DNA from 4 places in the Serratia sp. UGAL515B_01 genome. Region 4 is predicted to be linked to each of the others. Evidence: predicted binding sites of a transcription regulator. Region 4 holds the regulator's gene; each other region holds the start of a gene.
The links. The regulator Fur, encoded in region 4, represses iron uptake genes when iron is present. The targets are predictions, from matches to a motif close to ATAATAATGAGAACNACTATCAA.
Positions count from the first base shown of each region.

Region 1: the regulator Fur is predicted to act here: its motif matches at 1,721-1,743, upstream of OK023_RS10675 (isochorismate synthase).
Region 2: the regulator Fur is predicted to act here: its motif matches at 2,602-2,624, upstream of sodA (superoxide dismutase [Mn]).
Region 3: the regulator Fur is predicted to act here: its motif matches at 2,452-2,474, upstream of exbB (tol-pal system-associated acyl-CoA thioesterase).

Region 1 covers NZ_CP109901.1:2,369,730-2,373,861, reverse strand. Annotated here, with positions in the region: gene entS (enterobactin transporter EntS) at 1-635, shown strand, start outside; partial or broken gene fepB (Fe2+-enterobactin ABC transporter substrate-binding protein) at 622-1,580, opposite strand; gene OK023_RS10675 (isochorismate synthase) at 1,773-2,981, shown strand; gene OK023_RS10670 ((2,3-dihydroxybenzoyl)adenylate synthase) at 2,989-4,132, shown strand, end outside.
Region 2 covers NZ_CP109901.1:3,949,586-3,953,717, forward strand. Annotated here, with positions in the region: one part of gene OK023_RS17810 (IS5 family transposase) at 1-6, opposite strand, end outside; gene OK023_RS17815 (MFS transporter) at 37-612, opposite strand; gene OK023_RS17820 (hypothetical protein) at 609-863, opposite strand; one part of gene OK023_RS17825 (IS1 family transposase) at 819-1,080, shown strand; one part of gene OK023_RS17825 (IS1 family transposase) at 1,080-1,516, shown strand; partial or broken gene OK023_RS17830 (IS4/IS5 family transposase) at 1,536-1,778, opposite strand; gene sodA (superoxide dismutase [Mn]) at 1,900-2,523, opposite strand; gene fdhD (formate dehydrogenase accessory sulfurtransferase FdhD) at 2,651-3,478, opposite strand; gene fdnG (formate dehydrogenase-N subunit alpha) at 3,647-4,132, shown strand, end outside.
Region 3 covers NZ_CP109901.1:3,251,822-3,255,953, forward strand. Annotated here, with positions in the region: gene OK023_RS14630 (hypothetical protein) at 1-529, opposite strand, end outside; gene exbD (TonB system transport protein ExbD) at 964-1,386, opposite strand; gene exbB (tol-pal system-associated acyl-CoA thioesterase) at 1,390-2,382, opposite strand; partial or broken gene metC (cystathionine beta-lyase) at 2,808-3,997, shown strand.
Region 4 covers NZ_CP109901.1:2,793,137-2,797,268, reverse strand. Annotated here, with positions in the region: gene OK023_RS12565 (family 20 glycosylhydrolase) at 1-1,900, shown strand, start outside; gene fur (ferric iron uptake transcriptional regulator) at 2,097-2,543, opposite strand; gene fldA (flavodoxin FldA) at 2,790-3,329, opposite strand; gene ybfE (LexA regulated protein) at 3,633-3,920, opposite strand.

The DNA of each region.
Region 1 (4,132 bases), 420 kb from region 4:
CGTTGATTGGAGGTTTCACTTTTCTTTTTCAGAACAGAGTGATCGGCATGGTGGCGCTGATTGGTGCGCTGATGACGATGGCGAGTGCGGTGCGCGTGTTGTATCCGGCAATATCGAGCGTATGGCAGGTTAACACCAGTAGCTTGGGGATTATGTATGCGGCGGTGCCACTAGGCGCAGCGATAGGGGCATTCACCAGCGGACGGGTGGCACGGGTGGCGCGGCCGGGGTGGATCATGCTGTTGACGGCGATTGCAGCTTTCGTTGCCGTGGGGCTGTTTGGCCTGATGCCGTGGTACGGTATGGCGCTCTTGTGTCTGGTGGTGTTTGGTTATCTCAGTGCATTGAATTCCCTGCTGCAATACGGCTTGATACAAAACCTGACACCGGATGCGTTTCTAGGCCGCATCAATGGATTATGGACCGCTCAAAACGTAGTGGGGGATGCTCTTGGCGCACTACTGTTGGGAGCAATGAGCGCATTTATGTTGCCAGCAGTGACTTCAAGCAGTTTTGGCTTTGGCGCCGCGATATTGGCCGTAGCGCTGGCGTTTGCCATGCGAGGTTTGCGCAGGGTGAGTATGGGCGGGAAGAATGAGGAGTTGCAACCCGCCACGGCATCTACGGGGAAATAAATAACTTTTCCAGACGCGTCAGCAGATTGTTGGCGCTGTAATAATCTAGGCGAAAAGTATCGTTACCGAGTGCATAAACCCGTTTGTTTTGTACCGCAGGCAGATGAGCAAGGAAATTGTTGCTCATCAATTGTTGAACATCACTTTCATCATTGGCGAACAACAGTAAGGTTTCGCCATTCAGACCTCCGGCGAGGTTTTCGCCCCCAGTTGGACAATATCGCTGCGTGTTCCCTGGCTGGTGCTGGCGTTAAATTTCTCAGGCAAGGTTGCCAGCGTAAAGCCTAATTGTTGTAGGAATTGTCCCTGCGATGAGTTGGCTGTCCAAAGGTTGGCACTTTTACCATCGCTACGGAATACCAGTGCTGATACAGGTTGAGGCGGTAATGCTATCTGCTGCTTCAGTGCGGTTTCCCGCCGTTTAAATTCGGTGACGATTTTTTCCGCCTGCGCTTCATGGCCAGTCGCTATTCCCAGTGTTGTGGCAAGCTCCTGCCAGCTTTTATCGTCGTAATTAACCACTAAGACGGGGGCGATAGCTGATAACTGATCGTAAAGGCGGATCGCTGAGTCGGCACCGTTTGCCGACATCACAATCAAGTCCGGTGCAACACTGGCAATAGCTTCTGCATTGGGTTCACCGATGTACAGCTGTTGCACTCCGCGTTTTGCGGCTATATCTCCCCACTGAAGAAAGAAACCTTGCTTATCAGACAACCGGTTATTTGGCGTTGTCGCCCCACTGGCGATTACCGGCGCATCAATGGCCAACAGCGTACCGGTGACCGTCACGCTAGTGGAAACAATTCGCTCAGGAGGATGAGCAATGGTGATCACACCGTGTGAGGTTTCAATACTGCGCGGCCATGCCTCAGTGGCTGCTTGAGCCTGACTCAGGCCTAGCATTCCCAGCAGCATTAGGCAAAGTCGTAGGGTATTCTTCATCGTTCCGCCCCTCTTTACATTAATAATTATCATTTACTTTAAGGTGCTGCTGAGTTTATACGCAAAAATTCCCGTAAAGAAGCCTTGATCTTTATTGACATAGAAAATGGAGGGGGCTAATTTATCGATATTGAATATAAATGATAATCATTACCATAATTAATTGTGTTTAATGATCGAGAGGAAGTGCCGATGGACCTTGCTGTTAAGGGTGCCGAACAGAAGAATGTGCAATACAGTGATAGCCAGCAAGCCGGTACGCTAATGCCAACTTCCGGTTTCTTTTTTACGTCTCCTTTTCATAGCCTGAATACTCAGGGATGTTTTGCCAAAATCACTCTTCCAGCCGTTGACGGTGATGACCTGCAAGGTCAATTTCAGCAGGCAATCTGGCAGGCTTTTGCGCAAGCACGATTGGCCGGTATCAAGACGCCTATCTTATGTGGCGCACTTCCTTTTGATACCCGTCAACCCTCTGCACTCTTCATTCCTGAAAAGACACAATGGTTTGAACGTGAAGCATTTATGGCGGGCATCGACCCAGATGCCGGTGTGATCCCCGATATTGTCCAGCGAGTAGAGCTGCCAGAGCAGCCGCAGTTTATCAAAATGGTTACTGATGCCGTGCAAGCCACCGCAGGTGAGAAACTGGATAAAGTGGTACTTTCACGCTTGCTGGATATAAAAACCCGTGAACCGATAGACCGCCAGGCATTGATGGCGTGCATTATTGCTCAGAATCCACACAGCTTCCATTTCCATGTACCACTGGAGCAGGGTGCGCTGGTAGGAGCCAGCCCAGAGTTACTGTTGCGCAAATCTGGTCACCAGTTCCATTCTAATCCGCTGGCAGGATCGGCTCGGCGCGAAAATGACCCGCTACGTGACCGCCAAGCTAGCGAACGACTGTTGGCTTCAAACAAAGATCGTTACGAACACCAGATTGTGACCGAGAGCATGCATCAGGTATTGGCTAATCGTTGCAGCCATTTGCACATTCCGGCTAGCCCGGAACTGCTGAGCACCTCGACGCTATGGCATCTCTCTACGCCGATAGACGGCGAGGTGGCAGATCCAGCGGAAAATGCCCTCTCGCTGGCCTGTCTGTTGCATCCAACACCCGCATTGTGCGGGACACCTACCTTGGTAGCTCGCGATCTTATCAGACAACTTGAACCCTTTGACCGTGGCCTGTTTGGCGGCATCGTCGGATGGTGTGATACCGAAGGCAACGGTGAATGGGTGGTGACTATCCGCTGTGGCATCGTCAATGCCAACCGGGTACGTCTGTTTGCTGGTGCAGGCATCGTCAAGGATTCTTCTCCGCAGTCTGAATGGCTGGAAACCGGCACTAAACTCAGCACTATTCTGCGTGCTTTTGGTCTTAATCAAGGACAATGAAATCCCCATGAACATTGCTTTTACCCCTTGGCCTGAAGAGTTCGCTCGCCGCTATCGTGAGCGTGGTTATTGGATCGAACGGCCATTGACCGACATTTTGTCCCGCCAGGCAGAAAACGACGACGTTGCACTGATTGATCCGCAACGTAGTTTGAGTTACCGCCAACTGGAACAACTTTCCAATTGCCTGGCAGCTGCTTTGGTGCGCCGTGGATTACTACCTGGAGATACGGCATTGGTACAACTAGGCAATGTCGTTGAATTCTACGTGGTGTTTTTTGCTCTGCTGAAAATTGGTGTTGTTCCTGTCAATGCCTTGTTCAGCCATCAGCGCAGTGAACTTAATGCTTATGCCAGCCAAATAAAGCCTGCGTTACTGATTGCAGATCGTGAACATACGCTTTTTGCGCAACAACAGTTCTTGAATGTGTTCAGAGAACAACATCCTTCTTTACGCGTGGTGGGGTTGCATAACCAGGCAGACGGTGAACAGGCTTTGTCTCTCTGGCTGGAAGAAGAGAGCGGTGCCTTTGAGCCAACGCCCACCGCTGCCGATAGGGTGGCTTTTTTTCAGCTTTCCGGGGGTAGCACGGGCATCCCGAAGCTTATCCCGCGTACCCATAATGACTATTACTATAGCATTCGTCGCAGCGTAGAGATTTGCCGCTTCGACAGTACTACCCGTTATCTGTGCGCCTTACCGGTTGCCCACAATTATCCAATGAGTTCGCCGGGTGTTCTGGGGGTGTTCTACGCGGCTGGCATGGTGGTCTTCGCCACCGATCCGGCAGCCGCACAGTGCTTCAAACTCATCGAACAATATCAGATCACGGTAACGGCATTGGTTCCTCCTGCAGCGGCGCTATGGTTACAAGCACTCGATGAATGGGAGTGTAAACATCAATTAGCTAGCCTGACGTTATTACAGATTGGCGGTGCCAAACTGGGGGAAACCTTGGCTGCTCGAGTCCGCAATGAAATTGGCTGCCAGTTGCAACAGGTATTCGGTATGGCCGAAGGGTTGGTCAACTACACCCGGCTTGATGATGATGACCCGCATATTCTTACCACCCAAGGTAAACCCATGTGCCCGGATGATGAACTCTGGGTAGCCGATGAACAAGGCAACCCGCTGCCGATTGGTGAAACGG
Region 2 (4,132 bases), 1.2 Mb from region 4:
AGCCAAATTCAAAAGCCTCTTGTCGGCTAAATATCGCTAAATTGTACAAAAAATAGTTACGGGACACAGCCTAGTTATTATAAATAACAAACCAGATAAAATGCTTATACTTGATGCTAAGTAGAGTATTGTCCCCATATCAATGTTAACATCTAAAGATATTTTAACTAATATTGGAGCAATACCCGCACCTAACATGTTAAATGCAGATATAAAACTGAAGTTTTTGCTTCTGTTATTTTCATTACTGGCCTCTGATACCATTATGGGTCCCATTGTGTATATCACACCCCATCCAAAACCGAGGAGAAAACCAGCAAGGAATAAAAGAGGTTGTAGTCCAGTAATAATACATATGATAGCTAAAGAGTATACCATTGCGCCAAATGACGATAAGACTTTATTACTAAAAACTTTGAGTGTTGAAGGTAATGTTATTATGGATATCAGCACGCCAATTACACCAAGCGATATAACTTCACCTGAAAATGAAACTGGGTAGTTTAGGTTTTTTGTTAGATAAACAGGCAGGGTTAACATAACACCATATGATAGTGATGCTAAAAAAGAAGCTATAAAAATAAGTTTGAATTGTTTGTTATTTCCCATCATCTTTCTCCAATTACTGATGACAAAGTATCTTTTCCTATATTATTTATTTTTAAAGATAATATATTGGCAAAGTCTTTTTTTATTTCCTTTACTTCCTTTAATTTATCTATATCTTTAAGGTCTATCAGGCCAAGTTCTCTCCGAGCTTTTTCTGGTCGTGACGCAGACTTGCTGACCGCGTATGCTCCGCACTTTGGATAAAACTCATGGCAAAAGTTGATGTCGTCTGCCCTCAGTGCAATGAAACCCATGGTGTACGATGTAACGGACATTCAGCATCTGGTGCCCAACGTTACATCTGCAAGCTCTGCTCAAAGACCTTTCAGCTCAACTTTAGCTATTCCGGTGCCAAACCAGACACACACCAAACCATTGTTAATATGGCGATGAACGGTTCCGGATGTCGCGATACCGCACGGGTTCTCGGCATCAGCCTCAACACGGTTCTGCGGCACTTAAAAAAATTTCGCCAAAACAGGTAGCTGATAATATCGACGCCGAAGCGGAAGTCGTTATCTGCTGTGAAGCCGATGAACAGGGGTCTTACGTACGGTGTAAAGCCAATCCCCGGTGGTTGTTCTACGCTGATGACCGTATCCGCAAACGGGCTCTGGCTCACGTCTTCGGCCCGAGAAATGCCTCGACTCTGCAACGATTGCTGACCCTGCTAAGCAAATTTAATATTGCCTTTTATATGACGGATGCCTGGCCGGTTTATACGGTCCTGTTGAGCGCAACCAGCCACGTGGTGAGCAAGAAATATACCCAAAGGATAGAACGGTATAATCTTAATCTTCGCACACATATCAAACGACTGACCCGCAGAACCCTTTGCTTTTCGAAGTCAGAGGAAATGCACGATAAGATCACCGGTTGGTATTTTACTATTCATCACTATCAATAAATCTGCGTCGCGACCAGATAATGCTTTCAAAAATCAGAGGAATATCACGATATAACGGAGCATTGCCCAACAGGCGATCAACGCGCTTGATTTTATTTTTGACCTGAGCCGTACCGGGTAAATAACGTCCGATACTGGTCAGCGTCAGTGATGCGCCGTTGATGAGTTCAATGGTGGCATCCAGCAAAGCATTTTATCGGTATTTGTGAAAGGGTGCTAACACATCGCGGAAAAAATTATGGCATACTTTTCGAGCAGGCATAGAGGTGATCTCATTGAATTGGTTGCACAAATCAGTAGATCACAAAACTCTATGCCTGTCCTTTTTTACCCGCCCATTACTGGGGATTCCCCAGCGCAACTGCGGGCATCAATAGTCACAATTACTTTCTGGCTTCAGCGAAGCGGCTGGCGGCTTCATCCCAGTTCACGACGTTCCAGAATGCCTTGATATAATCCGGGCGACGGTTTTGGTATTTCAGATAGTAAGCGTGCTCCCACACGTCCAGGCCAATAATCGGCAACCCGGAAGCCCCAGACACTGCTTCGCCCATCAGTGGGCTGTCCTGATTGGCGGTGGAAACCACGGCCAGTTTATCACCTTTCAGTACCAGCCAAGCCCAGCCTGAACCGAAACGTGTTGCTGCTGCCTTTTCGAACTCTTCCTGGAATTTCTCGATGCTGCCGAAATCGCGCTCAATAGCGGCTTTCAGCTCGCCACTCAGCGTGGTACCGGTTTTCAGGCCTTTCCAGAACAGGCTGTGGTTGGCGTGGCCGCCCGCGTTGTTGCGCATGAAGGTGCGTTTGTCTGCAGGAACTTTGTCCAGATCCTGGATCAATGCTTCTACGCTCAGCGAAGCCAGCTCAGGGTAAGCTTCCAGCACGGTGTTGGCGTTATTGACGTAGGTTTGATGGTGTTTAGTGTGATGGATTTCCATCGTCTGCTTATCAAAATGCGGTTCTAGTGCGTCGTAAGCATAAGGTAGGGATGGCAGTGAATAGCTCATAAATCATCATCTCCGGTTTTATAGGCGGCGTAAATTGTGAATACCGCGTAAGCAGTATGATGCATTATAATTAATTAGATGATAATAAAAATGATTATCAATGCCTTGTTAATTGTAGGGGTAAAGTTTAGTCAGTGATCCGCTGTGGGTGAGTAAATACGGTTGCCCGGCCAGGTTTACTGAAGCCGACCAATGTCAGATTGCTACGTTCGGCAATGTCCACCGCCAAAGAGGTGGCAGCAGAGACAACAAACAGGATCTCGGCTCCGCACATGGCGGATTTTTGTACCATCTCATAGCTGGCACGGCTGGATACCAGGATTGCCCCTTGCTGCCAACCCTGTTTGGCGCGCATACCGAGCATTTTGTCCAGCGCGACGTGGCGGCCAACGTCTTCGCATCCTCCTTGAAGTTCGCCCTGTGGCGATATCCAACTGGCAGCGTGGGTACAACCAGTGAGTTGACCGACGTTTTGTATTTGCCGTAGCTGGTTGAGCGCATGATCAAGATGGGTTAGTGAGAAAGTTTGTGTGAAGGGGAGAGGAGTGAGTGGTCGGAAAATATCTGCCAGCTGTTCGATACCGCAGACGCCGCATCCCGTACGGCCTGCCATCGCACGCCGACGTTCTTTCAATCCGGCAAAACGTCGGCTTGAAAGTTCGATATGAACCTCCAAGCCGTTGCATGTCGGATTTGTTTCTATACTGTAGATATCATGTGGCGATTCAATAATGCCTTCTGACAGGGAAAAGCCCAGTGCAAACGCTTCTAGATCCTTTGGCGTACACATCATCACCACGTGAGAAATGCCGTTGTAGACCAGAGCGACCGGGACCTCTTCAGCCAGCCAGTCTTGTTGAACTGTGTTCAATTGCCCACGTTGATATATCGGGGCTTGGATCACTCCTGCGCACCCGTTTTCATCTACGTGCTGCTTTGGGTTTAAATTGTTCACTTAAGTAGCACCTGTTTGTAACAACCTCATGCACGCTGTGATATTATCGCGGAGTCGTTGTGGGCCTAGCGGCCAAACCAACATAAGAATAGCAATTCTAGCGCTTTCCGCTTTGTGGGGGAAAGTGTCATTTGAAACAATGTGACAACACGAGTGAAAGGAGACCCCATGCAGGTCAGCAGAAGGCAGTTCTTTAAGATCTGCGCTGGCGGTATGGCAGGAACGACGGTTGCCGCGCTGGGCTTTAGCCCGGCAGTGGCGTTAGCGAAAACCCGACAGTACAAACTGCTGCGTGCTCGTGAAACCCGTAATACCTGTACGTATTGTTCCGTCGGCTGTGGGCTGTTGATGTACAGCCTTGGTGATGGCGCCAAAAACGCTAAAGAGAGTATTTTCCACATTGAGGGGGATCCCGATCATCCGGTAAACCGTGGTGCACTTTGCCCGAAAGGTGCTGGCTTGGTGGATTTTATCCACAGCGAAAGCCGTCTTGAATATCCGGAGTATCGCGCTCCTGGTTCTGATAAATGGCAGAGAATCAGCTGGGATGATGCTTTTACCCGCATCGCTAAACTGATGAAAGAAGATCGTGATGCCAACTTTGTCGAAACCAACCAACAGGGCGTTACCGTTAACCGTTGGCTGACTACCGGC
Region 3 (4,132 bases), 460 kb from region 4:
GAACCACGCCGAGCGTACTCAGATACTCAATTTTACCTTCAGCAGTAAAAACCGGCTCGATAGAAACAATATCCGTTAATTGATATTTACTTTCCAAAAAACGGGCAATTTCCCATTGAGCGTAAATCGGTACGGGTTGTTGGCTATATAACTCATAGACAGAGTCTGCCAGTTTCTCGTTTGTTGGCCCGGGTTCAGCCAATGGCTCGGCCTCCCCAGGCTTGGGGATAACTGTTGTAGGCCGGTTACCAAATGCCAATGCCAATATGGTGTTAACCGAACTGATAGAACAACTTTCAGGCTGTGAAATAAAACACGAATCATAGATCATACCAGCCAGTTCATTAGCCAGCGACTCATCTTCCAACTCAGCCATAAGATATCGTTGCATTGATGACAATAGTTGTTGTTTTTCATCGGAAAAACCACCGGCATTTGTTTGGTCACAAGCCGTCAGGGTCGAACCTACCACCGGGTAAACCAACGCCCCGGCACCATATGAACAAAAACGTCTTCGTGTAAGTGACATGAGATCTCCTTGATAATCATCCGCTCAAAACAGCAGCGCCTCTTTACTCAAGTTCATTCAAGAGTTGTAGGCGGCCGGCTCGCTGCAGCTTGAAGGGCGACGGGTATATATCCAAGTTACTTCAGAGACTATGTTACCTGCATAATGTGACAGTGATATAGACTCTGTCGTATTAAGGCGAAATGCTAAGTGGAAGTAGTTATCTATCAAGCGGCAAGAAGATCATTCTTCTTCTTTTGAATGCTGAAGTATGCCTTTTACCCCCGAGGCTCTGACAAACACTAACCAAGCGCAGTCGAAAGGATTTGAGGCCTTGGCAGTATTGCTTAATTCATGGTGGTATGGCAGCCCCAAAAGTGCGTCATCAAACCTGAGGGGGAAGTCCGACAACGCAAAATATGGGCTTTGGGCGTGTGCTCCGCAACGCTGAAGCGTTACCTCGCGGTACCTTCCATACCCACCAACCCGACTTTCAAATAACCAGACCCACGCAGCGTATCCATGACGCTCATCAGCGTTTCATAATCAACGGTTTTATCCGCCTGAAAGAAGATAGTGGTTTCTTTATTTGAATGCGTATGCTGGTCCAGCACCCTAGTCAGTTGCTCAACCGATACTGGCTCATCGCCAACATACAGTTGCTTGTCTGCCTTGACCGATAAAAATATTGGTTTTTCCGGACGCGGCTGCGGCTTGGCGGAGGAAGCGGGAAGATCGACACGAATATCCACCGTTGCCAAGGGTGCAGCCACCATAAAGATGATCAATAACACCAACATGACATCGATAAACGGTGTGACGTTAATTTCATGCAGCTCACCGCTATCATCCAGATTTTCATTAAAGCGCATCGCCATCACTCACCCCACACGCAATTGATGAGCGTGTTTGGCTCGTTTGGCTGCAGCCGCAGCGGCCAGATCCAAATCCCGTCCCAGCATGAGCAAAACCTGAGCAGCCACGTCACCCACTTGGGCACGGTGGCCACCAATAACACGAGCAAAAATGTTATAGATCACCACGGCTGGGATCGCCGCAACCAGGCCGATAGCGGTAGCAAGCAATGCTTCCGCTATACCCGGTGCAACCACTGCCAGATTCGTGGTTTGCGAGTGAGCAATACCAATAAAACTGTTCATAATGCCCCAGACGGTACCGAACAAACCGACAAAGGGAGAAATAGCACCGATAGTCGCTAAAAAGCCATTGCCACGCCCCAACTGACGGCCATAGGCAGCCACACGACGCTCAAGGCGGAAACCGGCGCGCTCCTTAATTCCGTTGTTATCGTCAGAGGCTGCCGACAGTTCCAGCTCGTTTTGTGCATCTTGCAGCAATACCGTGCTGATACTTTCTTCCGAGAAACTTTGTGCCAATTCGCAGGCATCATCCAAAGAATTCACATCAGCCAGAGCTTGCTGTTCAAGACGCAGACGGCGCTTGGAGCGGATCAATTCACTTCCTTTGGAAAACAAAATGGTCCAGGTAACGACAGAAGCCAGAACCAATCCGATCATGACCGTTTTCACTACAACATCAGCATTCTGATACATTCCCCAAACCGAAAGATCCATGCCAAAGGCATCAGATGGTTGGATAGCCGGAACTGGGTTAACAGGGGGAGTCGCTTCAGGAGTGATGGCTTCGGTAGGAGGAGAAACCGGTGCGGCTGATGCCGTTGTGGTCGCAATACTCTGCACTGCTGTAGGCTCTGTGGTAGGGGCAGACTGCGCACTACCCACTAATCCCATCATCAAAACCAGCGTGGCAATCACACTGCCTCTCAGCGCTGCCCAATACTCACGGCGTCCACCACAAGTTTCTTGATTTATTGTCTTATCAGCCACTTTCACGCTGCGCCTCCACCCATATCAATATTTAAGGAAGAATTCAGCGTGAGATGATACCAAACCAATCAGGGATTGATAGTGGTTATCATTATTATTTACGCAATAACGCATCAGCGGATAAAAATGATATCTCGGTGGTGTACCTTGACTATCGGTAGTGCCGTTTCACCTTTAAAACAGAAGTAAAAACGTCTAGATGGCTGTTTAATATCATGCTAACGTAAAATCCATCGCAAACGGGGCTTACTCTGTGTTCAACATTACTGCATCATACCTATCGGCCTGAAGCGTAAAATATCGAGGTATTAGACTGTGCTCTTAGCTTCGCGACTCATGCTTTGCCTTGTGGACAAAGACAATAAACGGCGCTCTCGTGCAGTTAAGAGCACAGCCTAGCCGCACCTATTTAGAGTAAAGGTAATGACATAATGACATCAAAGAATCTCGAAACCGCGCTAATCGGTGCCGGACGAAGCAACCGCTACACTCAAGGCGCCGTCAATCCAGTCACCCAACGCGCCTCTTCGCTAGTATTTGAATCGGTTGCTGCCAAAAAGCACGCTACCGCCCAACGAGCTCATGGAGAACTATTTTACGGACGCCGCGGCACCCTCACCCATTTCGCCCTTCAGGATGCCATGACAGAATTGGAAAACGGTGCAGGCTGTGTGCTCTACCCATGCGGAGCGGCCGCCGTTTCAAATGCCATTCTGTCATTTGTCAGTGCTGGCGATCACGTTCTGGTAACAGGTTCGGCCTATGAACCCACCCAGGATTTCTGTACCCGTATCCTTTCCCGGATGAACGTGACCACCCGTTATTTTGCTCCACTGATTGGGGCCGGGATCGCCTCGTTGATCCAGCCCAATACTCGCGTCGTCTTCCTGGAATCGCCCGGATCAATCACCATGGAAGTGCAAGATATCCCGGCAATGGTCAAGGCCATTCGCGCCGTTAATCCAGAAATTATCATCATGATCGATAATACCTGGGCGGCTGGTGTGCTGTTTAAAGCGCTGGATTTTGATATCGACATTTCCATTCAGGCAGGCACCAAATATATCATCGGACATTCTGACTATATGCTGGGAACAGCGGTCGCTAACGCTCGCTGCTGGGAACAACTGCGTGAAAATTCTTACCTGATGGGGCAAATGGTTGATGCCGACACCGCCTATATGGCCAGCCGAGGTCTGCGTACGCTGAGCGTAAGGCTTAAACAGCATGAACAAAGCAGCGTTGCCGTGGCACAATGGTTACAACAACGGCAAGAGGTTGCAGTCGTCAATCACCCAGCACTGCCGGAGTGCAAGGGCCACGAATTTTACCGTCGTGATTTTAGCGGTTGTAACGGGCTATTTTCCTTTGTACTGAAACAGCGCCTGAGCAATACGCAGTTGGCTAATTATCTTGATAATTTTAACCACTTTGGCATGGCCTATTCTTGGGGGGTTATGAATCGCTGATCTTGGCTAACCAACCGGAAGAACTGTGGGCAATCCGTCCTGCCGGTGGTGTAGATTTTTCTGGGACACTGGTACGTCTACATATCGGGCTGGAAAACGTGCAGGACCTTATTGACGATCTGGCTGCCGGTTTTGCACGCATTGCCCACTAAATTTTCTGGGCGGCGGCCCTGCCGCCCTCTTTTTTCTTGTTTTTCCTTCGTTTGACACATTTCTACGTTCTGTTTAATGTCCGCTGAGACTAATAGCGTTACACTGGCAACCTCACTTGCATATGTCAAAGTGGT
Region 4 (4,132 bases):
TTTTGAATTACTGGGTATTACCAATAATGTAACTGGTTATCCGATAAAAACCGATATTCAGCCTGGTATCTTTAAAGGTAATGTTGCAGTGTCGGGGGCTTATCAGCTCAAGATTGGTGAGCAAGGGGCCATGGTTACCGGTTTCGATCAGGCTGGGGTGTTTTATGGCCTGCAGTCCATCCTCTCTTTACTGCCATCTGATGGCAGCAAGAAGATTGCTACGCTAGAGGTTAAAGACGCCCCACGCTTCCAGTATCGCGGTATCTTCCTCGACGTTGCGCGTAACTTTCATCACAAAGAGACGGTATTGCGCCTGTTGGATCAGATGGCTGCATACAAGCTGAATAAATTCCATTTCCATTTGACGGACGATGAAGGCTGGCGCATTGAGATCCCAGGTATATCGGAGTTGACTGAGGTGGGAGGGCAGCGTTGCCATGATTTAAGCGAGACAAGCTGCCTGTTGCCACAGTATGGTTCCGGTCCAGAGCCGCACGGTGGTTTCTTCTCTCGCCAAGAGTACATCGACATCATTAAATATGCTCAGGCGCGTCAGATTGAAGTGATCCCCGAGATTGATATGCCGGCACATGCTCGTGCAGCGATAATCTCAATGGAAGCGCGTTATAAGAAACTGCATGCCGAGGGTAAAGAGAAAGAGGCGAATGAGTTTCGCCTGATTGACCCGACCGACACCTCCAATACCACCTCTGTCCAGTACTTCAACCGTCAGAGTTACTTAAACCCATGTCTGGATTCATCGAAGAACTTTGTCGACAAAGTGATCGGTGAAATCGCTCAGATGCACAAGGAAGCTGGGCAACCGCTAAAAACCTGGCACTTTGGCGGTGATGAAGCAAAAAATATCCGTTTGGGCGCTGGCTATACCGATGTTAAGAACCCAGAGGCTGGCAAAGGTATTTTGGATCTGAGCAAGCAAGATAAACCTTGGGCTAAATCTCAGGTGTGCCAGCAGATGATCAAAAACGGCAAAGTGGAAGACATGGAACATTTGCCTAGTTACTTCGGGCTGGAGGTCAGCCAACTGGTGAAATCACACGGCATCGACAGAATGCAGGCGTGGCAGGATGGGCTAAAGGATGCGAAAGATTCGCAGGCATTTGCCACCAAGCATGTTGCGGTGAACTTCTGGGATACGCTGTATTGGGGAGGTTTCGACTCGGCTAATGATTGGGCGAACAAAGGTTATGACGTGATTATCTCCAACCCCGATTACGTCTATCTGGACTTTCCGTACGAAGTTAACCCGAACGAGCGTGGTTATTACTGGGGAACTCGTTTCAGCGATGAACAGAAAATCTTCAGCTTTGCGCCAAATAACCTGCCGCAGAATGCTGAAACCTCGGTTGACCGCGACGGTAATTATTTTGCTGCCAAGAGCGACAAGCCATGGCCGGGCGCCTATGGTCTTTCTGCCCAGATGTGGAGTGAAACACAACGCACCGATCAGGAAATGGAATACATGATCTTCCCACGCGTTCTGTCCGTTGCTGAAAGAGCTTGGCACCGTGCAAATTGGGAACAGGAATATAAAGCTGGCCGTGAATATAAGGGTGGAGAAACCCATCTGGTGGATATCCGAACGCTGGAAAAAGACTGGATGCGCTTTGCCAACCTGATCGGGCAACGTGAACTAGCCAAGCTGGATAAAAGTGGTGTGGGCTATCGCTTGCCAGTACCAGGGGCACGTATCATCGGTGGTACACTGGAGGCAAATATTTCTCTGCCAGGCTTGGGTATTGAATACTCAACTGATGGGGGAAAACAGTGGCAGCGTTATGATGACAAGTCGCGTCCTGCCGTGGTGGGTAAGGTGATCATCCGTGCGGTTAGTCCGGATGGCAAACGCTTCAGCCGTGCAGAGCCAATTAAGGCGTAATACTCTAACCTAACCCATCTGCACCCTGGCGGTTGGGTTAGGTTGTAGTCGTAACAAGTATTGTATGAGCGCGCTGTTACTTTGTCAGATTTTTACCATCGCTATCCCAAGGGGGGCCGGGGATTTTTGGTAACTTGTAAAAACAAAAAAGCCGCCATGCAATGAAGGCGGTTTTCTCAATACGCTTGGCGTGAAGTTATTTTTTATCGTGTAGTGACTCATCTGCACGGCAGTCACCTGTTTCACAGTGGCCGTACAGATACAGACTGTGGTTGGTCAACTTAATACCGTGTTGTTTGGCGATATCACGCTGGCGTACTTCGATAGGCTCATCGCTGAATTCGATCACCTTGCCACAATCAAGGCAAATGAGGTGATCGTGGTGGTCCTGCTGTGTCAGTTCGAATACAGACTTGCCACCTTCAAAGTTGTGACGAGTGACAATGCCGGCGTCATCGAATTGGTTCAGCACGCGGTATACGGTTGCCAGACCTATCTCTTCACCCATGTCTATCAGTTTTTTGTACAGATCTTCCGCACTGACGTGATGGCATTTCGGGTCCTGCAATACTTCCAGGATTTTGAGTCGCGGAAGCGTGACTTTTAAGCCGGCCTTCTTCAATGCGTTGTTGTTGTCAGTCATGCGGGTTCAGTCCTGTTACTATGCAAATCAAGTTAAGGCGTTATCGCCTGTGGCAATCGGTTGGCACAAAGAGTTAACTGCGTCTCATTATAGAACCGGTTACTGTAAATAGTAACCTTTAGCCACTAACAAAGCTATCTTTGCACTGTCGCAGGCTGCTTTGTGGGGTTTGGCTGCGCCCCTTAATTGACCGACAGCGGTACAATTAAGGGGAAGGGGCTGTACGGTACAGGCCAAATGGCGTATTTATCCGACGATATCAGCCAAGCTCAGTTCTTCGCTGATCTGTTTAACCCAGGCTTCAACACGTTCGTTGGTCAGTTCAGGCTGGCGATCTTCGTCAATGGCAAGACCAACGAAATGATGGTCATCAGCCAGCCCTTTAGAGGCCTCGAAATGGTAGCCTTTAGTCGGCCAGTGGCCCACGATAGCAGCACCGTGTGGTTCAATGATGTCCCGAATCGTCCCCATGGCGTCACAGAAGTATTCCGCATAGTCTTCTTGATCGCCACAGCCGAATAAGGCAACCAGCTTACCGTTGAAATCGATATCTTCCAACGTTGGGAAGAAGTCATCCCAATCACACTGTGCTTCCCCGTAGTACCAGGTTGGGATACCAAGCAGTAAAATATCAAATGCTTCCAGATCTTCTTTGCTGCTCTTGGCAATGTCGTAAATTTCGGCGACATCGTTGCCGTATTTCTGGCGAAGAGTTTTTTGGATCATTTTGGCAATGTTTTCGGTATTGCCAGTATCGCTGCCAAAGAAAATGCCTACATGAGCCATATTACAGATAACCTTTTAATTCAATGGATTGTATTGCGTAAACGCGGTATGAGAACGTGCTTTCATCGTTCAAATTATCTGGGGTTGGCTGCGCACTACCTGTCGACATTGCATCTTAAGGCTAGCGTTTGCCGCCTTTATACACCCGGATTATCTTAAACATAAGGCACGGTTTCTCATCCGTAAATGCGTATCATGCCAGAAATTTGCCTCAAGGTTTTATCATGTTTATGCGATGCCTTGACTTATCTATACGTGCTGATTAGGCATGGCACCATCCTTAACGCCATGCCTTTAACAAGATCATTGTTCAGGATACTCTTCCGCCAACTGTGCTAACAGCATCTGTTCAATTAACTCACTGCGGCTGATATTGCGCTGACCAGCCAGTTGGTTAAGGGCATCTACCGCATCAGCGTTAATTTTTAGCTCCACACGCCTTAAACCACGTACTTTGTCACGCCGCAGTTGATTGCGCTTATTGATTCTGAGCTGTTCATCACGGGAGAGCGGGTTGGTCTTCGGGCGCCCCGGACGGCGCTCATCCGCGAACAGATCTATCGTCGTGCGATCCGTTTGTTCTTTTGCCATAGTAGGTAGCGGTACTGCAAGGGAGTTTGCATCCCAAAAATGCTATATCCGGAGCCTGTCAAATGGCAGGTTCTCAAGTGTATCGCGTTGTTGGAAAGCTTGATTAACACAATTCAGGCCAAAAAACCCTAACCAAATTCACCCCCAGCCTGCGCTGACTCACACGTTGGACTGGGCGGCAAAATTATAGCGCGTCATCTTACCCTAGCGGA